Regions from separate parts of the Bradyrhizobium sp. UFLA03-84 genome, predicted to be linked through region 3. Evidence: predicted binding sites of a transcription regulator. Region 3 holds the regulator's gene; each other region holds the start of a gene.
What was found. The regulator PhoB, encoded in region 3, activates phosphate uptake and scavenging genes when phosphate is short. The targets are predictions, from matches to a motif close to TGTCATNNANCTGTCAT.

Region 1 (7,539 bases), on a different contig from region 3:
AAAGCCATACAGATAGATGCCGTAGGAGTAGTCACCGTTCGGATACAGCGGCAGCCGCGGCAGATTGGAGACGCCGAGGAACACGGTGATATAGACCAGCGCCGGCGCGATGACGGCATTGAGGACGGGCTGGGTCATCCAGGCCGCCGGCCCGAGCAGTATGGCGCCGAGACAAAGCGCACAGCAGGCGGCGAGAATGCGCCCGTCATAGGGAATGCGGTCGCGGTAGAGGTAGACTACGATTGCGAGCAGACAGGCGACCGGCAATTTCGCACCGCGTCCGAGAAACAGCGCCGTGCTGAAGATCTTGTCATGCAGCGTGCCCGCGACGCCGGCAGGCAGCTGGGAGGGAGCAGCGGCATGCCCCGTGAAGGTCAGCGCGAGGCCGAGCCCCACCAGCACGACGACACCGATCACGATCAGTACCGGCTTGCGCAGCAGCCCCAGCGCCATGATGACCGCCATCACCGCGTAGCAGCCGTATTCGAATGGCACGGTCCACAGCGAACTGTTGACCTCCGGCGCGGGATTGCCGTTGAACACGCCCGGCAGCGTGTAGTTCACCAGGCCGACGACGTTGGTAAAGTATTTCCAGGTGCCGGCGCTGGTGAAATAGTCGGAGAGCGGCAGCGTCGTGAAGATCGGCCCGAGGATCAACGCCGACAGCACGATCTCGACCGCGAGCGCCGGAATGATCCGCAGGCCGCGATTGATCAGGAATTCCTTAACGCTGAGCCGCAGCCCGCTTGCGGCGATCAGAAACCCGCTCAGCGCGAAAAACATCACGAGGATCGCAAATTGCGGAAACCAGAGGACCGACGTCGGATCGGAATCGCCGCGACCGGTGGCAACATAGGGCGTATGGCCCGCGACGACGGCGATCGCGAGCGCCACACGGAGAAAATCGAACCCGGGACCAAAGCCTTTCTGCCGATCCAGCATGCTCCCAATCGAAGGCGCTGGCATGATTTCCACTCCATTCCGAACCACGCCTTCGGACAGCAAGGGCCGTGCCAGGAAAAATGTCTTGGGACGGGACACCTCCCGGCAACCCGGCCTTAACCCTTCGACGAAACACGGACGAAACAAACCCCTAACGCCACGAAACCATTTTGGCGATTTCGTGCAAACGTCCTGAAACGCCTCACCTGTACTGGTTTGACCCAACGACGCGCCGGAACTGGCGCGCAGGGCGCAAACAACAGGGGTCGACAATGTTCAATTCCATCAAGCTGAACGCACGTCTCGCTGCCGCCGCCTTCGGTGCGCTGGCAATTGGCACCGTTGCCTTCTCGAATTCCGCCGCGGCCGCTCCGCTGCCGATCTTCCCCTTCATCCTGACGCCGCCGACCGAGGCGGTGCAGCCGCCGGTGCAGTCGATGCCGCAGGCGCAGGAAGAAGACCGCTCCGTCGAATTGCCCGCCCGCCTGCGCCGCCAGGTCGTGGCCTATCCGACCCGCGAGGCGCCCGGCACCGTTATCATCGACACCCCGCACACCTATCTCTATCTGGTGCTCGGAGGCGGCCGGGCGATGCGCTACGGCATCGGCGTCGGCCGCGACGGCTTCACCTGGTCGGGCACCCAGACCATCACCAAGAAGGCGGAATGGCCGGATTGGACCCCGCCGCCGGAAATGATCGCCCGCCAGCCCTATCTGCCGCGCCACATGGCCGGCGGCCCCGGCAACCCGCTCGGCGCCCGCGCCATGTATCTCGGCGGCACCGTGTACCGCATCCACGGCACCAACGCGCCGGAGACGATCGGCACCCACGTCTCCTCTGGCTGCCTGCGGCTCACCAATGAGGACGTCACGGACCTCTATTCGCGGGTCAGCGTCGGCACCAAGGTGATCGTGCTGCCGATGACCGACCGCCGCGCCGATCTCGGCTCGGCCGTCCGCTAAGCCCCGACACATTCAGACATCGACGACGGCTCCGGCATCCATGCCGGGGCCGTTGTCGCGTTCATAATCGTTAACGTCCAGGTGATCGCTGCTTCCGCCCCTGAAGCAGCTTGATCCCGCCACACTGGCGCCGTCGTCGGGGGGCCTGTACAACCCGTCAAGTTGATTTTCATCCGGGGGGACGATGCGTCTACCGATGCATCCAAGGACGATCGCGCTCGGGCTCACGGTGGTGGTGCTCTCGTTCGCGATCAGCCTCAAGGCCATGGACTGGCTCGCACCGAGCGTCACCGTGCAGACACCGCCGCTGGTACAACTGCCGCCGCTGCCGCAGGCGCCGCGCTCCTCGACGGTCGTGGCGCAGGTATCGGTCGCGCTGTCGGCGATCCGCGATGCCGCCGAACGCGGTGCGCCGAAGACCTTCGGCGGCAAGGCCGACAACCCGGTCCAGCAAATCCTGCAAAATGCCGACATCGGCTGGACCGCGTCGCGCGGGCCGATTGCGGCCACCGGCGCGCAGGACGTGCTGACGCTGACGACCCCGATCAACGGCACGCTCAAGGTCACCGGCTCGCTGTCGGACAAGGCGACCGGCGCCGTCACCAACGCGCTCGGCAGCCTGCTCGGCGGCAATGTCGCCAAGCAGATCGGCTCCGTGAACATCAAGAACGTCAACGCCAATGCCGACATCAAGGGCAGCGTCACGCTGACGGCGCGGCCCAAGCTCGGCGCGTCCTGGCGGATCGAGCCGAACCTGCAGGCCCAGGTCAATCTCGGCGACACCGGCCTGTCGGCCGCCGGCGTCCGCATCAACGTGCCGGCGCAGGTCAAGCCTGTCATCGACAAGGCGGTCGCCGACCAGATTTCCGTGGTCGAGGCGCGATTGCAGAACAACCCGGTGTTCCAGAACGCCGCCCGCACGCAGTGGGCCAAGGCCTGCCGCTCGATCCCGCTGCAAGGCACCGGCGGCACCGCGTCGATGCCGCCGATGTGGCTCGAGCTGCGGCCGACCCGCGCGATCGCCGCGCAGCCGAAGGTCGATGCGTCCTCGCTGATCCTGACCATGGGGATCGAGGCCGAGACCCGGATCACGGAGACGCAGACCACACCGAACTGCCCGTTCCCCGACAAGCTCTCGATCGTGCCGCCGATGCCGAGCCAGGTCTCGGTCGGCCTGCCGGTCGACATGTCCTTCACCACGCTGACGCAACTCGTCGAGGCGCAGCTGAAGGGCAAGACCTTCCCCGAGGACGGCTCCGGCCCGGTCGACGTCACCGTCAAGAGCGCGAGCATCGCCGCCTCCGGCGACCGGCTCCTGATCTCGCTTCTCGTGCACGCCAAGGAGAAGAAGAGCTTCTTCGGCCTCGGCGCCGAGGCGACCGTGCACATCTGGGGCCGGCCGCGGCTCGACCAGGCGGCGCAGACGCTGCGGCTGACCGATGTCGAGCTGGCGGTCGAGTCCGAGGCCGCGTTCGGCCTGCTCGGCGCTGCCGCGCGCGCGGCGATCCCGCATCTGCAGCAGGCGCTCGCCGACCGGATGGTGGTCGACCTGAAGCCATTCGCGAGCAACGCGCAGCGCAAGATCGCCGCCGCGATCGCCGACCTGCAGAAGAACGAGGAGGGCATCCGGGTCGACGCCGACGTCAACAGCATCCGCCTTGCCGGCATCACGTTCGATTCCAAGACGCTCCGGGTGGTCGTGGAAACCGACGGCACCATCAAGGCCGCCGTCACCACGTTACCGGCGCTGTAACGAGGGCTGCCCGCTCCTGGCGGCGAGAGGCGAACGACCTCGGCCGCGCCCAGCCCCCCTGCGCATGCCCAAAAAGTCGTCTTTGCGACAGGTTGCCGCACCGGATAGAAGGTGCCCCGTGGAAGCGAACTTCGACCAAAAACCAGGGAGAGAAACACGATGAAATCGCTCTTGGCCGCAGCGGCGGCCAGCCTCGCGCTTGCGGCCTCCGGCACCGCGGCCAACGCCCAGATCTCCGACGACGTCGTCAAGCTCGGCGTGCTCACCGACATGTCGAGCCTCTATGCGGACGCCACCGGCAAGGGCTCGGTCGCCGCCGTCGAGATGGCGGTCGCCGATTACGGCGGCAAGGTGAAGGGCAAGCCGATCCAGGTCGTCGTGGCCGATCATCAGAACAAGCCCGACGTCGGCGTCAGCATCGCGCGCAACTGGTACGACAACGACAAGGTCGATGCGATCCTCGACGTCCCGACCTCTTCGGTCGCGCTGCCGATCTCGGCGCTGACGCGCGAGAAGAACAAGATCCATATCAATTCCGGCGGCGGCTCCTCCGATATCACCGGCACCGCCTGCTCGCCCAACACCGTGCACTGGACCTACGACACCTACGCGCTGTCGAACGTCGCCGGCAAGGCGATGGTCAAGCGCGGCGAAGACACCTGGTTCTTCGTCACCGCCGACTACGCCTTCGGCATGGCGCTGGAGCGCGACGCCGCCAACGTCGTCAAGGAGACCGGCGGCAAGGTGCTCGGCGACGTGCGACATCCGCTCAACTCGTCGGACTTCTCGTCCTTCCTGCTGCAGGCGCAGGCCTCCAAGGCCAAGGTCGTGGCGCTGGCCAATGCCGGCGGCGACACCACCACTGCGCTGAAGCAGGCCGCCGAGTTCGGCCTGACCCAGGGTGGCCAGAAGCTGATCGCGCTGCTGATGGAGATCACCGACACCCACGCGCTCGGCCTGAAGGCGACGCAGGGCCTGATCGTCACCGACGCCTTCTACTGGGACATGAACGACGAGACCCGCGCCTTCTCGAAGCGCTTCAACGAGAAGGTCGGCCACATGCCGACCATGATCCAGGCCGGCCTCTATTCGGCGACCATGCATTACCTGAAGGCGATCGAGGCGATCGGCACCGACGAGGCGCCGAAGGTGATGGAGCAGATGCGCAAGACGCCGATCAACGACTTCTTCGCCAAGAACGGCCATATCCGGATCGACGGCCGCATGGTGCACGACATGTACTTGTTCGAGACCAAGAAGCCCGAGGAATCCAAGAACGAGTGGGATCTCTACAAGCTGATCGCCACCGTGCCCGGCGACGAAGCGTTCCGTCCGCTCGACAAGGGCGGCTGCCCGCTGGTGAAGTCGAACTGACGCACGCCGCCGCGAACGGCCGGGTCCTGAATCCGTGCCCGCCAAGAGCCAAAGAAAACGCGCCCGGCCATACCGGGCGCGTTTTTCATGTCGCGGCAGCCATCGATGATTGCGTCGTCAGCCGGCGCTATCCGGCATTCGCGCTCGGGATCATCCACGTCGAATAGGTCTGCCAGACGCCATCGCCGAGATTGCGTTGATAGGCGATGAAGTCGGCATGGTCGCCGTGCACGAGCTCGTAACGATAGTACCTTGAGAGGTCGTCGATCTGCTTGGTCATGGGACGTCTCCGTCGTCAGGGAAAGTCACTACATTTCCACGTAGTCAGGACGCGTCTGCGGTCAATAGGATGATACTTATCATTCAATCACAGACGCGCGAGCTTCAGCGGCCGGCGCGATGCGCGCGGGCACGCGGCGCGTCAGCGATGCCGACGCCGCTCTCCAGCGCCTGGAGCCTCTGCAGCACCGCGGGCGGCTCGAGCACCAGCCTGGCCGCAGGCGTCGGCGCGCCGTTGTTGAGCACGTCCCGATAGGGATAGAGCGCCTGGAAGGCGGCCGGCTCGGAGATCGCGGCCTGGGCCGAGGCCGCCGTCGCCGCGACGGCGGACAACGCCGCAGCCAGCGCAATGGGTTTGAACATCCTGGCGAGGTGGGAAATCCTGGTGGTCATGGTAACGCTCCTGCGATTTACATCGCATACGATTAATTCGCTCGCGCTTGATAAAGGCACGACGCGGCCTGCTTTCAAGTATCCCGATTTAATCGGATACGATTTATTCGGGCGCGGGCCTTCAAATATCCGTGTGACCCGCGGGCCATGCGCCGCCGGCAAGGCCGCTCTGTTCGCGCGGCCGGCGCTTTCGGAAATTCTTCCGGTGGACTGCGAAGGACCGACCGGCGACAAACGCGCGAGTGAACCACGCGTGCGCGACCGTGGCAGTCATCGGACTGTCAGGAGACTGAGACAAGAAGACGCCTGCGTCGGCCGCGTCGGCTCGGCACTGTGGCATCGGCCGATGCCGGAAAGAGATGGAGCGGGCCCGTGAAGCAGATGCGTTCAGGACGGAAACAACACATTGGAGCGATGCTGCTCGGCGCGGCCTTGGCGGCGCTGCTGCCGTCGATGGCATCGGCGCAGACCGCCTCGGCACCATCAGGCGCAAAACCCTTCCTGACCGTCGACGGCAAGTTGCCGCTGGTCATCGGACATCGCGGCGTGCCGGGCCTCGTGCCCGAGGAGACCGAGGCATCCTATGAGCTGGCCGCCGACCTCGGCACCGACTCGCTCGAGGAGGACCTGCATCTGACCAAGGATTGCGTGCTCGTGGCGCGGCATAATCCATGGCTCGGCGACAACACCAACGTCGCTGAAGTGGCGAAGACCAACGCGCAAGTTGCGGCCCGTAAGCGCACGGCGCCGGGCGTGCCCGTCAAGGTGAAGTGGGCGCAAACCCCCAGCAGCGGGCCAGCCGAATACCTCACCGATCTGATTGATCCGGCCGATCCCAAATCGGTGCTGAAAGCGCTGATCGTCGACGGCGACGACCACACCAACGATTGGTCGATCACCGATTTCACCATGGCCGAGCTGAGGCAGTGGATCGCCGGCACCACCTATGATGCGGCCAACGAACGGCCAAAACTGTTCAACGGCAAATTCCCGATCATCAGCTTCCAGGACATCATCGACATCGCCAAGGCCAAGAGCAAGGCGACCGGGCGCACGATCTCGGTCTATCCGGAAACCAAGAATCCGACCTGGAACAACGCCCAGGCGATCGCCAACGGCTGCGGCGCGCCCGGCAGCCATCCGCTCGAGGATGCCCTGATCAAGATCATCAAGGAGAACGGCCTCAACTCGAAGGACGCGCCGATCATCGTGCAGAGCTTCGAGCCCGGCAGCCTGAAATACATGCGCAGCCATGGACTGGAAACGCGGCAGGTCCAGCTCATCGACGGCAACGGCGTCGACTTCAAGACCGGCAAGGTGCTGCTCAACAACATCGCCAATTCCCGTCCCTACGACTGGACGGTCGCAGGCGACGGCCGCACCTTCGATGCGATGCTCACCCCGGAAGGCCTCGCGGAGATCAAGACCTATGCCGACGGCATCGGTCCGTGGAAGGCCCATATCGTGCCGTACAAGATCTCGCCGTGGAAGGACGCTGGCGCCGACGGCAAGCCCTACAAGGGATCGACCGCGGAGGCTTCGACACAGGATGCGACCAGCGTGATCGCCGACGCGCACAAGCTCGACCTGTTCGTGCACGTCTTCACGTTCCGCAACGAGAAGAAATATCTGGCGGCCGACTATCGCGGCGACCCGGCCCAGGAATATCTCAGGTTCTTCCGTCTCGGCGTGGACGGGGTGTTTACGGATTTCACCCACACCGGCGTTGCCGCCCGCGCCGCTTACTTGCGCGAACTGGGCTGGTGAGGCTGGCGACGCAAGTTGCGCTCGGCATGGCAAAACGCGCCCGGCATCACCGGGCGCGCTTGTCTTTTG
Region 2 (7,539 bases), on a different contig from region 3:
GCCATAGGATTTGGTCCGCTCGCGCTTGGTGAGCGGCGAGTCCGCAGGCATCACGATGGTCGCCTGCATGTTGAGGATCTTTGCCGCCGCGGCGACGCCTTGGGCGTGATTGCCCGAGGAGAACGCCACGACGCCCCCGCTCCGCTGGTCCTGCGGGATCGAGGCGAGCTTGTTGAAGGCGCCGCGGAACTTGAACGACCCGGTCCGCTGCAGCATCTCGGGCTTGAGGAAGACCCGGCTGCCGACACGTTCATTGAGAACGGGGAAGGTCAGGAGCGGCGTGCGCACCGCGAACGGCGCGACCACCCTTGCGGCGGCATCGATGTCCGCGGCAGCGACGGGTGGATTTAGAACGGTGTCCGTCATTTGCGATTTGTATCGCGGTGGGATGCAGCCCGGCAAGACGCTTTAGTGTGACTTGTCTAGCGTGAGGTGGGATGCGGGGCCGGCAGGGCCGCGAAATGGTGCTCCTCGGCGCCGAATTCGAACACTTCCCCCTCGCCGTCGGGCGCCGCGGGGCGGATGTTCATGCAGCGCTCGATGAACACCCGGGCCGACGCCTGCCAGGTGTGGAGCGCGGCGAAATCGACGCAGGCCTGCGGCGGGATGCTGAGCGCCTCCAGGCAGGCATGGTGCAGATCCTCATCGAGCACGCCGACCGGCGCCGCGCCGATCACGTCACGGGGACCGGTGACCGGAAAAGCGGCAACCGGCAGGCCGCTCGCCAATGCCTCGAGCAGCACCAGGCCGAACGTATCGGTGCGGCTGGGGAAAACGAACACATCGGCCGCGGCATAGATTTCAGCCAATTCTTCCCCGTGGCGGGCGCCGAGGAAGACGGCTTCGGGATATTTCCGCTCCAGCGCCGTCCGCGCCGGGCCGTCGCCGACCACGACCTTGGTGCCGGGCAGATCGAGATCGAGGAACGCCTCGAGGTTCTTTTCCACCGCCACCCGGCCGACGCTGAGATAGACCGGCTGCGGCAAACAGAGATCGACGTCGCGTGGATGGAACAGCGCGGTATCGACGCCGCGCGACCACAGCACCACGTTGCGGAAGCCGCGCTGGCGCAGCTCGGCGGCCAGCGCCGGGGTTGCCGCCATCACCGCCCGGCTCGGCCTGTGGAACCAGCGCAGCGCGCGCCACACCCAGGCTTCCGGAACCGGCGTGCGGGCCGAGACATATTCGGGGAAGCGGGTGTGGAAGCTCGTCGTGAACGGCAGGCCGTGCTTGCGGCAATAGCGGCGAACCGAAATCCCGATCGGGCCTTCGGTCGCGATATGGATGCTGTCGGGCCTGGCCGCCTCGATCATGCTCGCGACCTTGGCGCGGTACGGCAGCGCCAGCCGGAGATCGCGGTAGCTCGGCATCGCGAAAGTGCGGAACTCGTCCGGCGTCAGGAAACTGACCTCGACGCCGAGCGATTTCGCCGCCTGTGCCATCATGGTCAGCGTGCGGACAACCCCGTTGACCTGGGGATGCCACGCATCGGTCGCGACCAGGATATGCGTCATGCAGCGCGTGCCGTCACTCGCGGAACTGGCGCGATCCGGCGCACCGGATCGGTCCAGGTGATGATTTCGAAGCTGCCGTCCTCGTGCTCGGCGAGCGCGGTGCAGCTCTCCACCCAGTCGCCGCAATTCATGTAGCGGATGCCGTGCTCGTCATGAATCGTCGCGTAGTGGATGTGTCCGCAGATCACGCCGTCACAGCCGTGGCGCCGCGCCTCGCCCGCAAGCGTGGCCTCGAACGCGCCGATATAGTTCACCGCCTTCTTGACCTTCAGCTTGGCCCATTGCGACAGCGACCAGTAGGGAACGCCGAACATCTTGCGGAAGAAGTTGACGAAGCGATTCATCTGGATCGCGAAGTCGTAGGCCTTGTCGCCGAGATGGGCGAGCCAGCGCGCGTTCTGCACCACGAGATCGAAGATGTCGCCGTGGATCACGAGATAGCGTTTGCCGTCGGCGCCGGTATGGACAGTGTTCTCCACCACATCGATGCCGCCGAAATGGGTGCCGTAATATTTGCGCAGGAACTCGTCGTGGTTGCCGGGGACGTAGATCACCTTGGCGCCCTTGCGCGCCTTGCGCAGCATCTTCTGCACGAAATCGTTGTGGGTCTGCGGCCAGTACCAGTTCGACTTCAGCGCCCAGCCATCGACGATATCACCAACGAGGTAGATCGTGTCGGCATCGTGAGAGCGGAGGAAGTCCAGCAGACGGTCGGCTTGCGAACCGCGGGCTCCGAGATGGACATCGGAGATAAACAAAGTGCGAAAGCGCCGCTCGGGGCTTTCTTCACTCAAGGAGTCACTTCCCATGCCTGTGCACCTAACAGATTCCTGTGACAAGGCGATGACGATCCCCGCGACCTGAGGCTCCACAAAGCGTTAACGAGAATCAGCAGCGCGCCCCTGCCCTGCGGATAACAGCCGCATGCGACAATCTGGCGACATCGGCGGTCGCCGCTGTGCGTAACAGACGCGGTGTTGCGGCATGTCGCGGCGGAACAAGGTGCGCAGCCGACGAAGCGATGATGCGTAGCCCGGATGAAGCTACGCGCTGCGGCAGCTCAATAATATTTGTGGAAGTGATGCACCGGCCCGTGGCCGCGGCCGACGGCGAAGCGATCGGCGGCGGCGATCGCCTCTGAGATCCATGTCTTGGCGTTGCGCACGGCGATCTCCATCGTCTCGCCCTTCGCGAGTCCTGCCGCGATCGCCGACGACAGCGAGCAGCCGGTGCCGTGGGTGTTTGATGTCGCGATGCGCGGCGCCGATAGCGCGATGCTGCGCTCGCCTTCGATCAGGTAGTCGATGCTCTCGGCGCCGTGGCCGTGACCGCCCTTCACCAGCACCGCGCGACAGCCCATCGCCAGCAATCGCTTGCCCTGCCGCTCGACGTCGGCCTCGCTTGCCGCAACCGGCTCGTTCAGCAGCGCCGCTGCTTCCGGCAGGTTCGGCGTGACCAGTGAGGCCAGCGGAAACAGCATGGTCTTCAGCGCATCGACCGCCTCGGCGGCGAGCAGCCGATCGCCCGAGGTTGCGACCATCACCGGGTCGAGCACGATGTGCCGCGGCGCCCAGCGCTTCAGCCCATCGGCGATCGCCGCGATGGTCTCGGCCTGCGCCACCATGCCGATCTTGACCGCGCCGACGGCAAGATCGGAGAACACGGCATCGATCTGGGCGGTGACGAATGCGGCGGGCACCGGCTGGATGCCGCTGACCCCCGTGGTGTTCTGCGCGGTCAGCGCCGTGATGGCAGAGGCGCCATAGACCCCGAGCGCGGCAAAGCTCTTGAGGTCGGCCTGGATGCCCGCCCCGCCCGAGGAATCCGAGCCGGCAATGGTGAGCGCGACCGGCGTCATTTTGCGGCACCGGCGTTTGATAGGAATGAGACCATCTGGAATGAGACCATTATCTGTCCTAGCAAGGCCGCCGATTGCCAGCAAGTTCGCCTGACTTTACCGCAAGTTGGCCCTGCGCCTGCCCCCTTGTCCCCTTGCCTTGGCCGCCGGTTTTTGGCCTATAGTCGGCCAAATCCCCGGAGACGACTTTGATGGTTCCTTTCTTCGTCCAGATCAAATGCAAGCTCGGCCAGTCCTACACCGTCGCCAACGCGCTGGCGGAAGCCGAGATTGCCTCCGAGATCTATTCCACCGCGGGCAATTACGATCTGCTGGTCAAGTTCTATGTCGACCACGACACCGACATCGGCCATTTCATCAACGAGAAGGTTCAGGTGATCCCGGGCATCCAGGACACCCTCACCATCATCACCTTCAAGGCATTCGGCGCGAAGTAGCGCAGCGATCTTCACGCGTGCCGGATTGGACGGGCGCCGCTAAAGCGCGATGAGATTAGGTTGAACCATCATCGCGCTTTAGATTCTTGCTAGGCATGATCTTTTCGGAAAACCGCTTCGCACTTTCCCGGATCATGCTCTAGGCTGATGGCGCCGCGTCGATCAACGCCTTCAGGAATGTGACGACGATCCGGCCACTGCGACTGACTTCGCCGGCCCGCGACAAGAGCGCCATGCCGCGGCCCAATGCGATGAAGCCGGTAGCGATCTCGACGGGATCGGAGGGCGGCTGCTTGCCAAGCGCTTCGAACAGACGCGTCACCAGCACGCCGAGGGCACGGCGGTGCTTGCGGTTGAGCTCGTTGTAGCCTTGCGCGAAAGTCGGGCTGCGCAGCGCCTGCAATTGCAGCTCGATCGCCAGCACGGCAAACCCCGGATCCGAGTTGGCGGTGGCGGCCCATTTTTCGAGGCCGGCCATCACCTTCGCAGGCTCGCCGGACGCCTGGCCCAATACGCTTTCGATTTTTGCACGCTCCTCGGATTGGTGCTGTTGGACCAACTCCAGGAGGATCGCCTCCTTGTCCGGAAAATTCGAATAGAACGCGCCCTGCGAAAATCCGGCCGCGTCGGCGATGTCGCGCACCGAGGCCTGCGCAAACCCCTTCTTGATGATCTCCTCGCGCGCCGCCTCGATCAGGAGAGTCTTCGTACGCGCCTGACTTTCCTCGCGATTCAACCTGGGCAACGGATCGGCCTCCCGAATTTGCAAATACCAATTGATTTTCAGATATCATCTGATATCTAATTTCAGATAGCAGTTGATATTTATAACTCGACGAGTCGGCTGGACGCGCACGGAGTAGCTATATCATGCAGATCAGGGGATTGGACCGCACGCTCGCGATTCTGGCGACGCTCGCGGCGTTGACCGTCGCCGCCATGGTGATCGGTATCCTCACCACCAAGGGTTCGCAGGACTTCTTCCAGACCGCCCGCTCCGTGGAAAGCTATGGCGCCCATCTTGGAACCCAGCTCGTGCCGTTCGGTGTGCGGCTCAATCTCGGGCTCGATAATCTCTTCATGATCTTCTACGGCGCATTTTTCACCGTGCTGGCCGCCCGGCTGCGCACGATGTTGGACCCCTATCTGCTCGGCATTGCGCTCGCCGCCATGATGCTCACCGTTGTCCTCGATTGCGTCGAGAACCACCACATCATGACCATGGTGCATGCGATCCAGAACGGATTGCCGCTGTCGCCGGCCGACGGGGAGCTGCAGATGATCGCCTCCCAGGTCAAGTTTCACGCCAGTTATTTCGCGGCCCTGCTGTTCTCGTTCGGCTTCCTGCAATTCGGCAGGCTCGGCCGGACGATCGCCGTGGTGCTGTGGTGCTACATCCCGTTCGGCGTCCTGATTTCGGTCACGCCGGTGGAGCAGGCGAAGGCGCTGGTGCTGGGACGGACGATCTTCTTCGTCTTTGCCTTCATCCTGTCCGCCGTCCTGTTCGCTTCACAGGCGAGAAGCCACGCTCGGAACAAGCAATGACAAGCCCGGAGGGTCCACTGATGCCGATCACGATGGTAACGATTGCCGGACGAAGCCTGCTCGCGTTGCTGTTCATCCTTGCCGGCGCAGCCAAGATCGCCGGCCCCAAGCCGTTCCTCGACCACATGGCGGCACACCACATTCCCGGCTTGCTGCTGCCGCTGGTCATCGCGCTCGAGCTTGGCGCGGGCCTGGCGTTGCTGATCGGCTGGCAATCATGGCTCGCCGCCGCCGCGCTGGCGCTGTTCTGCCTTGCGACCGCGTTCGGATTTCACCTCGACCTCGCCAACAAGGCGGAACGAACGCTGTTCTTCAAGGACCTCGCGATCGCCGGCGGCCTGATGGTCATTGCCGCCGGCGCGTGGCGCGGATAGCAGGTCAAGCATCGCAGATAGGAGCCGTCACCGCGCCATCAGGAGGGATTCGTCTTGTCAGCCTTGCGCGTCGGCTTCGGCGGTCCGTCGACTGGCGGCAGCGACTTGATGTAGTCGGCGATCGCGTCGCGATCGGACGGCGAGAGCTGCGAGGTGTTGCGGATCACGCGCACCATCGAGCTGCCGGCGCTATCTCCGTCCGGTGTCTGTCCGCTCTCGAGGAAGTAGGCGATATCCTTGGTGCTCCAGTCGGCGATCCCCCGCGGCGTGATGTTGGGCACCCAGCCCTCGCCCTCGGGATTCGGGCCACCGGCGAAACGTTGCGAGCTGACGATGCCGCCGAGGAAATTCCGCGGGCTGTGACACTCGGCGCAATGGCCGAAGCTGTTGACGAGATAGGCGCCGCGATACCAATGCGCCGAGCGGCTAGCGTCGGCGACGAACGGCTTGCCGTCCATGAACAGGAATTTCCAGACCCCGACATTGCGCCTGATGTTGAAGGGAAACGGCACGTCGTGGTCGCGCACCTTGCCGGCGACCGGCGGCAGGGTCTTCAGATAGGCGAACAGGTCGCGCACGTCGTTGACCCTGGCGTGCTGATAAGACGTGTACGGAAAAGCCGGGAAATAGTGCGTCCCCGACGGCGAGGTGCCCTTCATGACCGCGGTGACGAAATCGGCCTCGCTCCAGCGCCCGATACCATCGTTCGGATCGGGCGAGATGTTCGGCGCGTAGAAGGTACCGAACGGCGACGGGATCGCGAGCCCGCCGCCGAGCCTGGTGCGGTCGTCCTGCTTCGGCACCGCATGGCAGGAGGAACATCCACCCGCATTGAACGTTGTGAGCCCGTTGGCGAGGTTGGGCTGGTAGGCGGGCAGCGCGCCTGCGGCGACGGTCGCGGGGATCGTCAGCCACCAGAACACACCGAAGCCGATCAGGCCGGCCAGGCCAGCCAGCAGGAGAATTCGTCGCAACATTCACCGATCCGTCATTGGTCGCGTCAGTTCATCAACCAGTATGATGGCAACCGGTCGCACAAGCTCGCATCAAATTTGTCGCACTCCCGATCAATTTGGGAATAAATCCGGAGCGCCGCGGTTTGAAGATTGCAACCATCGTGTGACGTCAAAGGGGAGAGAACCATGCCAAACAAGACCTTGCTAGCCACGCTGACGCTCGGCGCCGCGATTGCATTCGCGGGCCCGGCCCTGGCCGAAAAGCTGCACGCCAAGCTGGACGCCAAGTCTGAAGTGCCTGCGAATACCAGCGCCGGTACCGGCACCGCCGACATCGATTACGATGCCGCCACAAAGAAACTGAGCTGGAAGCTGACCTATTCCGGCCTGACGGGCCCTGCGACCGCAGCGCATTTCCACGGCCCCGCCGAAGCCGGCAAGAATTCCGGTGTCGCAGTGGCAATCCCGAACGCGACGTCGAGCCCGGTCGAAGGCAGCGCCACGCTGACCGACACGCAGGCCGCTGACCTCCTCGCCGGCAAGTATTACGTCAACGTCCACACCGCGGCGAACCCGGGCGGCGAGATCCGCGGCCAGGTGACGAAGTAAGGTCAACGACAAACGGCCAGCACAACAAAGGGCGGACGCGTCACGGCGTCCGCCCTCTTCATTGCTCGAACGATGACGGCCCGATGACCATCAGCCCTTCTTCAGGCGATAGGTCTCGTGGCAGCCGCCGCACTGCTTGCCGATCACCGTCAGTTCGGCCTTCAACGTGTCGACATCCTTGATCTTGCCCTTGGCGTCGGTGACGGACTTGGCAAAGCTCGCGATGTGCTGCTCGAAGCCGGCCTT
Region 3 (7,539 bases):
CGCATCGGGCGAGGGGAGCCCCGAAATCCGTGTCATGGTACGGGATTTCGGCCCCGGCATTGCCCCGGAGCACCTGCCGCGGCTGACCGAGCGGTTCTACCGGGTGGACGTCGGCGACAGCCGCAACCAGGGCGGAACGGGCCTCGGATTATCGCTGGTGAAACATATTCTTAACCGTCATCGCGGGCGTCTTTTGATCGAGAGCGTGCCGAACAATGGGGCGACTTTTACCGCCTGTTTTCCCCGGCCGAAGACCCCGCTTCCGACCCAAAGCTAAGCATTTTCAGCCGCTTAGCTCTGTCATCCAACTGTCATCCAACCTTCGTAAAAGCAGCACCGACCGCTCCTAGATGGACCGGCGTGAGCGCGATCGGGCGCATTCGGCGCTTCGCTCACAAGATGGAGACCACCCCATGAATTTCATTAAAGCAATCGTCGCTGCCGGCATGGTCGCCGCTTCGACGTCGGCCTTCGCTGCCGATATTACCGGCGCGGGCGCGACGTTTCCGTTCCCGATCTATTCCAAATGGGCTGACGCCTACAAGAAGGACACCGGCAACGGCCTGAACTATCAGTCGATCGGCTCTGGCGGCGGCATCAAGCAGATCCAGGCCAAGACCGTCACTTTCGGCGCGAGCGACATGCCGCTCAAGGTCGAGCAGCTCGAGAAGGACGGTCTCGTCCAGTGGCCGATGGTCATGGGTGCGATCGTTCCGGTGGTGAATATTGACGGCGTGAAGCCTGGCGAGATGGTGTTCGACGGCGAGACGCTCGCCGACATCTACCTCGGCAAGATCACCAAGTGGGACGATCCCGCGATCAAGAAGCTCAACCCGAAGGTCAACCTGCCCTCGGCCGCGATCGCCGTTGTTCGCCGCTCGGACGGTTCGGGCACCACCTTCAACTTCACCAATTACCTCTCGAAAGTCAGCGCCGACTGGAAGAGCAAGGTGGGCGAGGGCACCGCGGTCGAGTGGCCGACCGGCGTCGGCGCCAAGGGCAACGAGGGCGTGTCCGGCAACATCAGCCAGACCAAGAACGCGATCGGCTATGTCGAGTATGCCTATGCCAAGCAGAACAAGCTGACCTACGCCGGCATGGTCAACAAGGGCGGCAAAACCGTGCAGCCGACCATGGCCGCCTTCCAGGCCGCCGCGGCGAACGCCGACTGGGCCAAGGCTCCCGGCTACTACGTGATCCTGACCGACCAGCCGGGCGATGCCTCCTGGCCGATCACCGCGGCGACCTTCATCCTGATGCACAAGGACTCGACCGACAAGGCGGCCTCGCAGGAAGCGCTCAAGTTCTTCAAGTACGCCTTCGAGAAGGGTGACAAGGCGGCCGAAGAGCTCGACTACATCCCGATGCCGGACTCGGTCGTCAAGCTGATCGAGAAGACCTGGTCCTCGGACATCAAGAGCTAAGTCCGACGCTTTGAAGGCCTGTGCCGCCTCCCAGGGGCGGCACAGGTTGAGCGGTCAAGACCCGGGCTCCTTCACCGCGGCAACAAGCGCGGGTGGCCCCGGGGTTCGCGCCCCGGGAGGCGCAAGCCGGAACGACGCCCGGCCAAATGCGTCAGTGAAGATCGCTTCGGGGCGTGGCGGTTTGTGCAGGTTTCAAATAAAAAAGAGGGGATAGGCGTGGCAGACATGGCTGTTCAGAGCGATGTGATGGAAGCCGCGGGACCTTACGATCGCGCCAAGGCCCTCAGCGCCTTCAAGCTGGGTGATCTCACCTTCTATTGGATCACCCGCGTCTCCGCGATCTCGGTTCTGTTGATCCTCGGCGGCATCATCCTGTCGCTGATCGTCGGCGCCTGGCCGGCGATGAAGGAATACGGCTTCGCCTTCCTCTGGACGCAGCGCTGGGCGCCCTCCGCCGATCCGCCGGTGCTCGGCGCGCTCGGTCCGATCTACGGCACGCTGATCACCTCGATCATCGCGATGCTGATCGCCATTCCGGTCGGCATCGGCATCGCGGTGTTCCTTACCGAGCTGTGCCCGCAAGTGCTGCGCCGCCCGATCGGCATCGCCATCGAGCTGCTGGCCGGCATCCCCTCGATCATCTACGGCATGTGGGGCTTCTTCGTGCTCGGCCCGTTCCTGGCCAACACGTTCCAGCCCTTCATGATCAGGATCTTCGAGGGCGTTCCGGTGCTGGGCGCGGTGTTCGCGGGCCCGCCGTCCTATCTCAGCCTGTTCAACGCGGCCCTGATCCTCGCCATCATGGTGCTGCCCTTCATCACCGCGATCTCGGTCGACGTGTTCAAGACCGTGCCGCCCGTGCTGAAGGAGGCCGCCTACGGCATGGGCTGCACCACCTGGGAAGTCGTCCGCAGCGTGGTGATCCCCTACACCCGCGTCGGCGTGATCGGCGGCGTCATGCTGGCGCTCGGCCGCGCCCTCGGCGAGACGATGGCGGTGACCTTCATCATCGGCAACTCGTTCCGCATCTCGTCGTCGATCTTCGCGCCGGGCACCACGATCTCCGCGGCGATCGCCAGCGAATTCGCCGAGAGCGACGGTCTGCACCAGTCCGGCCTGATCCTGCTCGGCCTCCTGCTGTTCGTGCTGACCTTCTTCGTGCTCGCCGGCGCGCGGCTGATGCTGATGCGGCTTGAAAAGAAGGCGGGGAAGTAACGCCATGAACCCGATCTACAAATCCCGCCGCCGCAGCGACATCGTCATCCGCACGCTCTGCGTCGGCGCGGCGCTGTTCGGCGTCACCTGGCTGGCGCTGATCCTGATCACGCTGCTCTACAACGGCCTTGCCGGCCTCAGCGTACAGCTGTTCACCCAGAACACGCCGCCGCCGGGCTCCACCGATGGTGGCCTGCTCAACGCCATCGTCGGTTCGGTCATCATGACCGTGATCGGCGTCGGCATCGGCGCGCCGCTCGGCCTGTTCGCCGGCACCTACCTCGCCGAGTACGGCAGACACGACAGGCTCACCTCGGTGATCCGCTTCATCAACGACATTCTGCTCAGCGCGCCATCGATCATCATCGGCCTGTTCATCTATGGCGCGGTGGTGGTGCCGATGCGCGGCTTCTCGGCAATCGCCGGCGCGCTTGCGCTCGCCGTGATCGTGATCCCGGTCGTGCTGCGCACCACCGAGGACATGCTGCTGCTGGTGCCCAATCCGCTGCGCGAGGCGGCCTCTGCGCTCGGCCTGCCGCGTTCGCTGGTGATCAAGCGGATCGCTTATCGTGCGGCCAGGTCGGGTCTGATCACCGGCGTGCTGCTGGCGACCGCGCGCGTCGCCGGCGAAACCGCGCCGCTGCTGTTCACCGCGCTGTCGAACCAGTTCTTCAGCCTGGATCTGACCAAGACGATGGCCAACCTGCCGGTGACCATCAACAACTTCGTGCAGAGCCCCTACGCCTACTGGAAAGAGCTGGCGTGGAGCGGCGCACTGCTGATCACATTCACCGTGCTCGCGCTGAATATCGGCGCGCGTATCCTTGGTGCCGAAAGGGCCGCAAAATGACCGAGCTTTCCGTCTCCACGACTGCCGCGGGCCACGTTCCCCAGGTTCCGCTTCCGGAAGCGCCGCCGAAAGTCACGGTGCGCAACCTCAACTTCTATTACGGCGAGCACCACGCGCTGAAGAACATCAACCTGACGCTGGGCACCAACCGCGTCACGGCGTTCATCGGCCCGTCGGGCTGCGGCAAGTCGACCCTGCTGCGCATCTTCAACCGGATGTATGACCTTTATCCGGGACAGCGCGCCACCGGCCAGCTGATGCTGGACCAGACCAACATCCTCGATCCCAAGCTCGACCTCAATCTGCTGCGCGCGCGGGTCGGCATGGTGTTCCAGAAGCCGACGCCGTTCCCGATGACGATCTACGAGAACATCGCCTTCGGCATCCGCCTTTATGAGAAGATCTCGAAGTCCGAGATGGACGACCGGGTCGAGAAGGCGCTGCGCGGCGGTGCGCTGTGGAACGAGGTCAAGGACAAGCTGAACGCCTCCGGCCTGTCGCTCTCCGGCGGGCAGCAGCAGCGCCTGTGCATCGCGCGCACCGTCGCGGTGCGCCCCGAGGTGATCCTGTTCGACGAGCCCTGCTCGGCGCTCGACCCGATCTCGACCGCCAAGGTCGAGGAGCTGATCCAGGAGCTCTCCGAGGACTACACGATCGCGATCGTCACCCACAACATGCAGCAGGCGGCGCGCGTCTCCGACAAGACCGCCTTCATGTATCTCGGCGAGCTGATCGAGTTCGACGACACCAACAAGATCTTCACTTCGCCGAGCGATCGACGCACCCAGGACTACATCACCGGCCGGTTCGGTTGACCGGCGCATGATCCGGAAAAGTGGAGACCGGTTTTCCGATCGGATCATGCTAAAATTCAGGACACGAAATCATGATCCCCGGGATCATGATTGAGGGGAGACAAGCGATGGCTTCTGAACATACCGCCAAGGCATTTGACAGCGACCTGCAGGAGTTGACCCGCCTGGTCGCCGAGATGGGCGGCCTCGTCGAGCGGATGATTACCGAGTCGGTCGACGCGCTGATCCGCCGCGACGTCGCGCTCGGCAAGCGCGTGGTCGCCGCCGACATCGAGATCGACAATTTGCAGCGCGTCATCGAAGAGCGCGCTGTGCTGACGATCGCCCGCCGCCAGCCGATGGCGATCGACCTGCGCGAAATCGTCAGCGCGATGCGCGTCGCCACCGACCTCGAGCGGATCGGCGATCTCGCCAAGAACATGGGCAAGCGCGTCGCGGCGCTGGAAAGCGATTTTCAGCCGCTGAAGCTGATCCGCGGCCTCGAGCACATGACCGATCTCGTGCTGTCGCAGGTCAAGTCGGTGCTCGACGCCTATGCCGCGCACGATCTGCCGGCGGCGATGAATGTCTGGAAGGGTGACGAGGAGGTTGACGCGATCTGCACCTCGCTGTTCCGCGAACTGCTCACCTACATGATGGAAGATCCGCGCAACATCTCGTTCTGCATCCATCTGATGTTCTGCGCCAAGAACATCGAGCGGATCGGCGATCACGCCACCAACATCGCAGAGACGGTGTTCTACATGATCGAAGGCCAGCAGATCACCGACAAGCGCCCGAAGGGTGACATGACCAACTTTGCCACCACGGTGCCGGGTAACACATAGTCGACGGCGTTTCGGTTTGCGTCAGGGCAACGGATCACCACACAGAAAGAACTTAGACCGATGAGCGCACGCATTCTGGTAGTCGAAGACGAGGAAGCGCTGACGACGCTGTTGCGCTATAACCTCGATGCGGAAGGCTACGATGTCGAAACAGTGGGGCGCGGCGACGACGCCGACACCCGCCTGAAGGAGCGCGTTCCTGACCTCGTGGTGCTCGATTGGATGCTGCCGGGCCTGTCCGGCATCGAGCTGTGCCGTCGCTTGCGGGCGCGGCCCGAGACCAAGCAGCTTCCGATCATCATGCTGACCGCACGCGGCGAGGAGAGCGAGCGCGTGCGCGGGCTGGCCACCGGCGCCGACGACTACATCGTCAAGCCGTTCTCGGTACCGGAACTGCTGGCCCGTGTGAAGGGCCTGCTGCGCCGCGCGAGCCCGGAACGGCTTGCGACCGTGCTGACCTATGGTGACATCGAGCTCGACCGCGAGAAGCGCCGTGTGGCGCGCTCGGGTCGTCCGATCGATCTCGGCCCGACCGAATATCGCCTGCTTGAGTTCTTCCTCGAGCATCCGGGCCGCGTGTTCAGCCGCGAGCAGCTGCTCGACAGCGTCTGGGGCCGCGACATCTACATCGACGAGCGCACCGTCGACGTGCACATCGGCCGCCTGCGCAAGCTGCTCAATCCGGGCCGTGAGCAGGACCCGATCCGCACCGTGCGCGGCGCCGGCTATGCGCTCGACGACCGCTTCGCAAAGGCCGAGCCGCAGCCGTAACGGCCGCGGGGCAATCTCAAGCCACAACACGCGTCGTCCCGGCCTAGTGCGCAATTGCGCACTAGGCCGGGACGACGCCGGTGATGTAGACCTCGCCTTGTTGGCTCCATGAAGAGCTACTCGGCACAAAAAAATCCCCGCTTGCGCGGGGATTTGTTTTGCAGTCCAGGCTGGTTTCCCGAGTGCTTACTTGATCTGCGGCTTCGCCGACGGCCGGCGGCGATCGGCGGCGGGCTGGTAGGCGACGCGCGAGTGATGGGCGCAATAGGGCAGGCCGGCGAGCGCCTTGCCGCCGCAGAAGAAGAATTCCGGGCTCGAGGGATCGCCGACCGGCCAGTGGCAGGTGGCCTCGTTGAGCTCGAGCAGCGACAGCCGCTGGCTCATCGGCACCACGTTGTCGTAGGAGATCGGATCGGGCTCCATCTCGACCTCGAAGGCGTGCGCCAGCGCCGTGTTGCCGCGCGAGACCGGGCGCGCCACCCGCATCATGTGCTGGGCGGGGCGCGCCTTGCGCTGCCGCGGCGCCGCCGTCGAAGGTGCCTTGGCGCGGCCGGAGAGGCCGAGCCGATGCACTTTGCCGATCACGGCGTTTCGCGTCACATTGCCAAGTTCCGCTGCGATCTGGCTGGCCGAAAGGCCAGACTCCCAGAGCTTCTTCAGCTGCTCGACGCGATCGTCGGACCAGGTCAATACCGTCATCGCATTCTTCCTTTCGCATGGCGCCGGCCAGTCATTGGAGCGGCGCTGCGAGCCAAATCTGGACAAATATCCCTGCGGCCAGAATCCCTTAGCCCTCGCCGGGCACGGTGTTGCGCCCGAACGTTTACGCGAGACACAAAGGCTACTTAGAGGGTCCAGTACTGCCGCACGAGATGTCGTACCCGACAGGCCAAACGCTACAATATGGCGTGACTCTGGCGCAAGAGTCCGCGGCCGCGCGTCCACATGTTCCCACACAGTTAAGCATTGTAATGAGGCTTTTCCACCGCACCGGAATGCTCCGGATTGCGCTCGCTGCGCATTGCAGAAAGGCCACCAAAAGGGCGGCTCCTGGCGATTGACACGGTCCCCCCGCAGCATAGAATGTTGGCCACGTGCCGCCCGCAAAGGCGGCCGTTTTGTTTTCCGAAGCTGGCCGTTGCTGCGCTGGCGTCAAGGCGCGCGGCAATTGTCGGCCTCAAACCGGCAGTGAACGCCATGACCAACGCCTCGTCGCATCTGCTCCCCGTCTTCGCCAGGGTCGATCTCGGCTTCGAGCGCGGTGAGGGCGCCTGGCTGATCGCAACCAACGGCGACCGCTATCTCGATTTCACCTCGGGGGTTGCGGTGAACGCGCTCGGGCACGCGCATCCGCATCTGGTCAAGGCGCTGCAGGAACAGGCGACCAAACTCTGGCACATGTCGAACCTGTTCAAGAGCCCGGACGGCGAGGTGCTCGCCGCGCGGCTGTGCGAGCAGAGCTTTGCCGACTTCGTGTTCTTCTGCAATTCCGGCGCCGAGGCGATGGAGGGCGTGATCAAGCTGGTCCGCCACTATCACTTCTCCAAGGGACATCCCGAGCGCTACCGCATCATCACCTTCGAAGGCGCCTTCCATGGCCGTACGCTCGGCACGCTGGCTGCGACCGGCTCGGCGAA
Region 4 (7,539 bases), on a different contig from region 3:
TGAGCGGATAGACACTCCCATGAACGGCGGCTTCTCGACGATCTCCCTGCGGCTTAAGCAAGAGAGCTCGTCCGGCGACTATTATGTCGTTCTGGCGGAGCTGAGCAGCGGCAACTACCAGTACGCTGCGTTCACGAAGGAAGAGTTCGGAGAGTTCTCGGATGCAGTCTCGCGCATCCAGAAACTTCTGCGTGAACACAACCCGTGACTTGCATAGGCCCAGCGGTGGTGTACGGAACCCGGCGCGCACCGGATATCAAATGCACCGCCCCTCACCTCGCATTCGCCGGCGCGTGCACCGGCCAGAGATCGGCGCGCCAGTGCACGGCGATCGCCAGCATCGCCATGAAGCCGGCGGCGGCCAGCAGCGTGCCGGTCGCGGTGTAGCCGATTAGATCGATCAGGCTGCCGGCCGCGAGCAGGCCGAGCGGCAGGCCGTAGATCACCATCATCCGCACGCCCATCACGCGGCCGCGCAGATGCGCGCTGGCATTGCGCATCAGCATCACGGCCGCCGAGATCATCGACATGCTCTGCGCGATGCCGGCAAGCACCAGGCAGGCCATCGCCACCGGCATGGTGCGGAGCTCGACGAACACCAACAGCATCGCGTACCAGGCGAGCGTCGCACCGATCAGAAGCCGCGCGATGCGCACGCCGCCGGCCATGCTGAGCGTGATCGAGCCGATCAGCGAGCCGACCGCAAAGCTTGCGGAGAGATAGCCGAGGCCGGTCTGGTCGGTGTGGAAGATGTCGCGCGCGACATAGGGCAACAGCCCGTTGGTGAGCGGAAACGCGGTGAGGTTGGCGAGGAAGGCGACACACAGCGCGGCGCGCATGCCCGGGCCGCTCCAGGCATAGACGATGCCCTCCTTGAGATCGCGCAGCAATTTTGAGCCCGGCAGGTCGACGTCAGACTGAGCGGCTGCGCCGTGGGACTTCGGCCGGCCCATGCAGAGCATCAGGATGGCGGCGACGAAATAGAAGCTGGCGATCCCGACATAGACATAACCGATGCCGAGCGCAGCGAACAATCCCGCCCCGGTCAGCGCACCGGCGATGCGCGCGGAGTCCTGCGTGGTGCGCGCCAGGCTGATGGCACCGACCAGCTGCTCCGGCGGCATGATGTCGGCGAGCAGCGCGCCACGCACGCCGAGATCCGATGGGCGGATCAGCCCCATGATCGCGACGATGATCATGACGTTGAGCGGTGCGAGATGTCCCGTCAGCGCCAGCGTCATGATGGTGCCGGCCAGCGCCGTATAGGCAAAGCGCATCACGGCGAGGAGATCCCGGTGCCCCATGCGGTCGCCGATCATGCCGACCACGGGCGCGACCAGGGTGCCGACATATTGTAGTGAGGCGAGCACGGTCAGCAGCAGCACCGAGCCAGTCTCGACCATGATGTACCAGCCGAGCACCAGCGTCTCGACCTCGAACGCCCAGGAGGTGAGCAGGTCGGACGGCCATTGGAAGCGATAGCTGCGGATGCGAAACGGTGCGAGCGCGGAGGTCCGCGTGGTCCCGCTCACGACGCGATGACGCGTGTCACGGCGTGTCCTGCCCTTTTCTTGGTTCTTCTGGGTCTTGAATCCGGGTGTTGATTCTCTTGCGAAAATTCCCTGTTCCGGAACGTAGCGCTGACGGTGTCCGTGTCAATCGAAGCCGCCGCATGCGGCCATGCGCGGCGGTAGCGGCGTGCTGCACTGCCCACCAACGCGTGTTGTCGGGCCATCCGTCTGGTCCGCCCCGTGAGATGATGTGCTACAATGCCGATCCGAAACCGCGGAGGACCACATGACAGCCTTCGAAGTTTTCGCGATCTACGTGACGCCCTTTGTGATCATCGGGATCGCAATCAAGTTGCTGATGAAGCGTTACGCCGTCGATCTGCCCGACGTGCAGAAGCAGGCCGGCTCCGCACCGAAGCGGCGATTTCTGCTCGGCGCCTGGCGGTCGGATTAGGCAATGAAGTCGAGCGCTTGAGGCCCCGCTCTGGTTTACAAGACTACGGCCACGGCGTAGCGCTTCGTCCTTGACCCGTGTTTGGATCGCCCTGAGGAGGGAGTAATACCGTGCCTGGCCCGGAAAGCCTTCCAATCGACCAGATCTACGTTCCCCTGAAGAAGAGGAAGACCCTCAGGCCCGAGGTCGTTCAAGAGATCGCCGCGAGCATTCTGGAGGTCGGACAGCAACTCCCGATTCTCGTTCGGCCTGACGAGGGCCGGCTCGTCTTGCTCGAGGGATTGCATCGGCTCGAGGCCTGCAAGGCACTGGGCGAGACCACGATTATCGGAGTGCTGGGTTCGGCAGAGACTGCGCACCACAAGGCGTTGCTATCCGACACTGCTGAAACCGAGGCTGAGCGGGACAAGATGGCGCGATTGAAAAAGCTGCGCCTCGAAAAGGAAGCTGCGGATAGATCGACCGCATCCGCGGCTGCAACCATGAAACCTCAATCGACCGAGCTCCGGTCAACGCGTTCCGGCAGGAACATTGGACGAGGCCCGTCCCGCGATGCAGGATCGAAAACGAAAACCCTGTCGGAATGGCTCACGCAGCAAAAGCGCGATGGCGGCCGCTACTAATGGCCGGACCGTATATGCCGGCCATGTGCTCCTGCGTCTAGCACCCCCGCGCTGATTCAGGCAGCCCAGCCCGCCGCAGCGCCCCTCATCATCTTCAAGATGTATTCTAGCTGGAAGCAATACATGCGGTAGAAAGCTGTCAGCCTTTCACAGAGCATGCAACACCTTCGGTGTCGTCCCTGCGAAAGCAGGGACCCATAACCACGAATGGCTATTGTGCACGATGTCGGTGCGACGAGTCCCTTTCATCCGCCGCGGAGTATGGGTCCCTGCTTTCGCAGGGACACGTGACGGGAATCTTGTCCCCACCAACACCCGTCGTCGCCCGGCTTGACCGGGCGATCCAGCACGCCGCGGCCCATCGGTTCAACAACGACTACCTCTGGAATGCTGGATCACCGCTTTCGCCTTCGCGGGTGATGACACCGCGTGCTTGATATCCTGAATCGAGAACCATCCACAGCGTCGTCCTGGTGAAAGCCAGGACGACAGCGGAGATCGGGGTGAAGCATGTCCCCCACCAACTCATGCGAACACGACATTTTGTCATGGGAGCCGCAGTTGCATTTTTTGCATCGCATCATATGATGCACATAATTCAATTAGATTCCCGCATGGAACGGAGTTCCGCCATGGCATCCAGCGCCGATCCCGTCGTCATCCTCTCCGCCGCCCGCACCCCGCTCGGCCGTTTCATGGGCGAGCTCACACCGCTCGCCGCCCACAAGCTCGGCTCGCATGTGATCGGCGCGGCGCTCGAACGCGCCAAACTCGCGCCCGAGCGAATCGACGAGGTGTTCATGGGCAACGTGCTGCCCGCCGGCCAGGGCCAGGCCCCCGCCCGCCAGGCCGCGCGCGGCGCCAGGCTGCCGGATGCGACCGGCGCCACCACCGTCAACAAGGTCTGCGGCTCCGGCATGAAGGCGACCATGCTGGCTCACGACATCATCAGGGCGGGCTCGGCCGAGATCGTGCTGTCCGGCGGCATGGAGAGCATGAGCAATGCACCGTATCTGTTGCAGAAGGCACGCGGCGGCTATCGCGCCGGCCACGATCGCATCATCGACCACATGATGATGGACGGGCTCGAGGACGCCTATGAGACCGGCCGCTCGATGGGCGATTTCGGCGAGGCCACCGCGGAGGCCTATCAGTTCACCCGCGCCGACCAGGACACTTATGCGATGGAAACGCTGAGCCGCGCCCGCAAGGCGGTCGAGGGCGGCGCCTTCAAGGCCGAGATCGCGCCGATCACGCTCACCGAGAAGGCAGGGCCACGCATCATCGCCAATGACGAGCACCCGCTGAAGGTGGATCCGGCAAAGATCCCCGGCCTTAAGCCGGCGTTCCGCGCCAACGGCACCATCACGCCGGCGGCCTCCTCGGCCAATGCCGACGGCGCCGCGGCGCTGATCCTTGCGAAGCGCTCGCTCGCCGATCGCGACGGACTGCCGGTGCTCGCCGAAATCAAGGGCCACGCCACCCACAGCCAGGAGCCGCAGTGGTTTACGACAGCGCCGATCCCTGCGATCAGAAAGCTGCTCGACAAGGTCGGCTGGAGCGTCGGCGATGTCGACCTGTTCGAGATCAACGAGGCGTTCGCGGTGGTCGCGATGGCGGCGCAGCGCGACCTCGGCATTCCCCGTGACCGGCTCAACATCAATGGCGGCGCCTGCGCGCTCGGCCATCCGATCGGCGCCACCGGCGCGCGGCTGATCGTGACCCTGCTGCACGCGCTGGAGGCGCAGAACCTGAAGCGCGGCGTTGCCGCGCTGTGCATCGGCGGCGGCGAAGCCACCGCGATCGCGGTCGAGCGGGTGGTGCATTAAGCGATAGCGTTCCCCGTCATTGCGAGCGAAGCGAAGCAATCCATCGTCCCGCATATGCGGCGCCATGGATTGCTTCGTCGCTTTGCTGCTCGCAATGACGCCGTTGCGGAAAGCCATTACCCACCTAATGTCCGAAAACGAGGGAACTTCGCCATTTTAGACATGGACGCGCCGTGCCATATTGCGCATCGCGAATACAACCTCATTGCATTTGATCTGGACCACAATGATCTCGAATTGGCTTGCTTCCGCCCTCGCCCGCCGCAACGTCCACTATGGCTGGGTGATGGTCGCCGTGACCTTCCTCGCCGCGTTGATCTCGGCCGGCACCGTCGGCGCACCCGGCGTCTTCATCGTGCCGCTGCAGAAGGAATTCGGCTGGTCCACCGCCGAGATCTCCTCGGCGCTGTCGATCCGCTTCATCCTGTTCGGGCTCATGGCGCCGTTCGCCGCCGCGCTGATGAACCGCTACGGCCTGCGCAACGTGACGCTGGCGGCGCAGCTGATCGTGGTCTCCGGCCTTGTCGCGTCACTGGCGATGACCCAGGTCTGGCAGCTCATCCTGCTTTGGGGCGTCGTGATCGGGATCGGCACCGGCATGACCGCGCTGGTGCTCGGCGCAACCATCGCCACGCGCTGGTTCGTGGCGCGACGCGGCCTCGTGATCGGCATGCTCACCGCGAGCGTCGCGACCGGGCAGCTCGCCTTCCTGCCGCTGCTCGCCACGATCACGGAGCGCTATGGCTGGCGCGTCGCACTTGGATTCGTCTGCGTCATGCTCGGCGTCGCCGCCTTTGCGGTGCTGATGCTGATGCGCGACCGGCCGAGCGACGTCGGCCTGCGCCCGTTCGGCGATACGGGCACCGCGCCCCTCCCCGCGCCGCCGCCGGCCAATGCGCCGATCATGGCCGCGGCGCTCGGCACGCTGCGCGACTCCTCGAAATCGTCGGTGTTCTGGATCCTGTTCGCGACGTTCTTCGTCTGCGGCGCCTCGACCAACGGCCTGGTCCAGGTCCATCTGATCCCGATGTGTCTCGACTTCGGCATCCCGCAGGTGCAGGCCGCGAGCCTGCTCGCCGCGATGGGCATCTTCGATTTCTTCGGCACCATCATCTCGGGCTGGCTGTCCGACCGCTACGACAACCGCTATCTGCTGTTCTGGTATTACGGCCTGCGCGGGCTGTCGCTGCTGTACCTGCCCTACTCCGATTTCACCTTCTACGGCCTGTCGCTGTTCGCGATGTTCTACGGGCTCGACTGGATCGCAACCGTGCCGCCGACGGTGCGCCTCACCGCGCAGCGCTTCGGCGCCGAGCGCGCCAATCTGGTGTTCGGCTGGATCTTCGCCGGCCACCAGCTCGGCGCCGGCGCGGCCGCGTTCGGCGCCGGCGTATCGCGCACGGTCTATTCCAGCTATCTGCCGGCGTTCTTCATCGCCGGCGCACTATGTGTCTGCGCTGCGCTGATGACACTGGCGATCGCGCGGCCGCAACCGAAGCCGGTGGCCGAGCCAAAACCGGCCGCGGCTTGAGCGGCCGCGCCGGTTCCGGCCCTATGCCTACCGCGGCCGGCGCCTACTCCGCAGCGAGGCCGGTCGGCGCTGCGGCCTCGGCGGCTTCCTTGTTGTAGTCGTGCACGACGCGGCCGAACGGCAGCGTCAGGTCGGCGATGTAGTGATGCGCGCCGACCACGCGCTTGACCGGGAAATCCGCGACCGGTGCGTTGACGTGCGGCACGAGATGCAGCCGGCCCGGCCCGATCCACGAACCCTTGACGACGATGTCGGTCAGGTTGATCGCGACCAGCTGGCAGACCTCTAGACGGCCGTCGACGCCGGGGATCATCTTCAGATTGACTTGCGTCTTCGACAGCGTGGCGCGGGTGACGTCGCCATTGCCCGCCATGCTCTCGTGCTTGTAGCCCATCGTGCCCATCGCAACGAGCTGGCCGGCATATTCCAGCGTGCCGGTCAGGGTGTCCTTGACGATCTCGAGCTTGGGATGGGCGTATTTCTTCGGGAAGCCCCAGATCTCGCGGCCGGCCGCGATCGGCGGATCATCGTCGAGATACATCTGGCAGACGAAGTTGACCTCTTCACCATGCAGCCGCGCAGGGATCACGAGGCCGGACTCGGTGTAGCTGCCGAAGCCGGAGCTGTCGGGCATCTTGATCCATTCGTAATGTACGATCGCCTGCTCGATCGGCTCCAGCGGTTCAGGCAGCCCGGCGCGGATCAATTCCGGATCGGTCTCATAGGTGATGACGAGGAATTCGCGATCGATGAAGCGGTAAGGACCGGCGGGATAGCTCGGACCGGCGGCCGGCATGGACGGAAGCTTGAGCAGATCTTCCCTGCGCATCGCAATAACCCCCTGTTGGCAAATGTAGCGCGGAAGCTATCGGCCGAGATTGACAGCGATATGAGGGATTTCCGTCAGGGGCGTGACCTCGGTTCGGCCGATGAGCCCAATGCTAACCATGCAGGCAGCCATGCCGAACGCGCCAAGCGCGGGGCCTCACTTGTCATCACGGCGTCATCGGCGCCCTGAATTCTCGCCGCGAATTGTTGGAGTGCCTGACATGGACGCGCGTACCCCTCATGTCGACGATATCGAGCATGCGACGCCCGGCTGGCGTCCCGAAGGCTGCGATCGCGTGGCGCTGGTGCTGCAGGGCGGCGGCGCGCTCGGCGCCTATCAGGCCGGCGTCTACCAGGCGCTGCATGAGTGCAACATCGAGCCCGACTGGGTCTGCGGCGTCTCGATCGGCGCGATCAACTCGGCGATCATCGCCGGCAATCCGCCCGACAAGCGGCTGGAGCGGCTGCACACTTTCTGGGATCGCATCACCAGCCGCAAGATCTGGCACTACACGCCGGACGGCGACATCTTCCGCAGGGCGCGCAATCTCACCAGCTCATGGCTGACGACGACGCTGGGGCAGCCCGGCTTCTTCACCCCGCATCAGAGCAATCCGTGGCTCAGCCCGGCCGGCGCGCGTACCGCGACGAGCTATTACGACACCACGCCCTTGCGTGAATCGCTGCTCGAGCTCGTCGATTTCGACCGCATCAATTCCAAGAAGATGCGCTTCGCGGTCGGCGCCGTGAACGTGCTGTCCGG

Region 1: the regulator PhoB is predicted to act here: its motif matches at 5,972-5,988, upstream of CK489_RS37785 (glycerophosphodiester phosphodiesterase family protein).
Region 2: the regulator PhoB is predicted to act here: its motif matches at 2,347-2,363, upstream of CK489_RS34795 (UDP-2,3-diacylglucosamine diphosphatase).
Region 4: the regulator PhoB is predicted to act here: its motif matches at 6,939-6,955, upstream of CK489_RS24840 (acetoacetate decarboxylase).

What each region holds. Positions count from the first base shown of each region.
Region 1 is NZ_NSJY01000019.1:17,417-24,955, forward strand. It holds gene CK489_RS37755 (acyltransferase family protein) at 1-966, opposite strand, end outside; gene CK489_RS37760 (L,D-transpeptidase) at 1,215-1,904, shown strand; gene CK489_RS37765 (DUF4403 family protein) at 2,089-3,657, shown strand; gene CK489_RS37770 (ABC transporter substrate-binding protein) at 3,817-5,031, shown strand; gene CK489_RS41995 (hypothetical protein) at 5,159-5,311, opposite strand; gene CK489_RS37780 (hypothetical protein) at 5,416-5,703, opposite strand; gene CK489_RS37785 (glycerophosphodiester phosphodiesterase family protein) at 6,085-7,470, shown strand.
Region 2 is NZ_NSJY01000017.1:434,617-442,155, forward strand. It holds gene CK489_RS34785 (threonine/serine dehydratase family protein) at 1-366, opposite strand, end outside; gene CK489_RS34790 (glycosyltransferase family 4 protein) at 423-1,514, opposite strand; gene CK489_RS34795 (UDP-2,3-diacylglucosamine diphosphatase) at 1,511-2,323, opposite strand; gene thiD (bifunctional hydroxymethylpyrimidine kinase/phosphomethylpyrimidine kinase) at 2,575-3,372, opposite strand; gene CK489_RS34805 (Lrp/AsnC ligand binding domain-containing protein) at 3,564-3,809, shown strand; gene CK489_RS34810 (TetR/AcrR family transcriptional regulator) at 3,949-4,554, opposite strand; gene CK489_RS34815 (hypothetical protein) at 4,680-5,354, shown strand; gene CK489_RS34820 (DoxX family membrane protein) at 5,375-5,728, shown strand; gene CK489_RS34825 (c-type cytochrome) at 5,767-6,705, opposite strand; gene CK489_RS34830 (CHRD domain-containing protein) at 6,871-7,293, shown strand; gene CK489_RS34835 (c-type cytochrome) at 7,384-7,539, opposite strand, start outside.
Region 3 is NZ_NSJY01000003.1:494,448-501,986, reverse strand. It holds gene CK489_RS02385 (sensor histidine kinase) at 1-277, shown strand, start outside; gene pstS (phosphate ABC transporter substrate-binding protein PstS) at 414-1,424, shown strand; gene pstC (phosphate ABC transporter permease subunit PstC) at 1,650-2,639, shown strand; gene pstA (phosphate ABC transporter permease PstA) at 2,644-3,489, shown strand; gene pstB (phosphate ABC transporter ATP-binding protein PstB) at 3,486-4,304, shown strand; gene phoU (phosphate signaling complex protein PhoU) at 4,412-5,131, shown strand; gene phoB (phosphate regulon transcriptional regulator PhoB) at 5,192-5,902, shown strand; gene CK489_RS02350 (GcrA family cell cycle regulator) at 6,089-6,601, opposite strand; gene CK489_RS02345 (aspartate aminotransferase family protein) at 7,100-7,539, shown strand, end outside.
Region 4 is NZ_NSJY01000014.1:706,831-714,369, reverse strand. It holds gene CK489_RS24865 (hypothetical protein) at 1-208, shown strand, start outside; gene CK489_RS24860 (MFS transporter) at 273-1,532, opposite strand; gene CK489_RS41815 (hypothetical protein) at 1,798-1,965, shown strand; gene CK489_RS24855 (ParB N-terminal domain-containing protein) at 2,076-2,588, shown strand; gene CK489_RS24850 (acetyl-CoA C-acyltransferase) at 3,221-4,417, shown strand; gene CK489_RS24845 (MFS transporter) at 4,644-5,948, shown strand; gene CK489_RS24840 (acetoacetate decarboxylase) at 5,992-6,777, opposite strand; gene CK489_RS24835 (patatin-like phospholipase family protein) at 6,998-7,539, shown strand, end outside.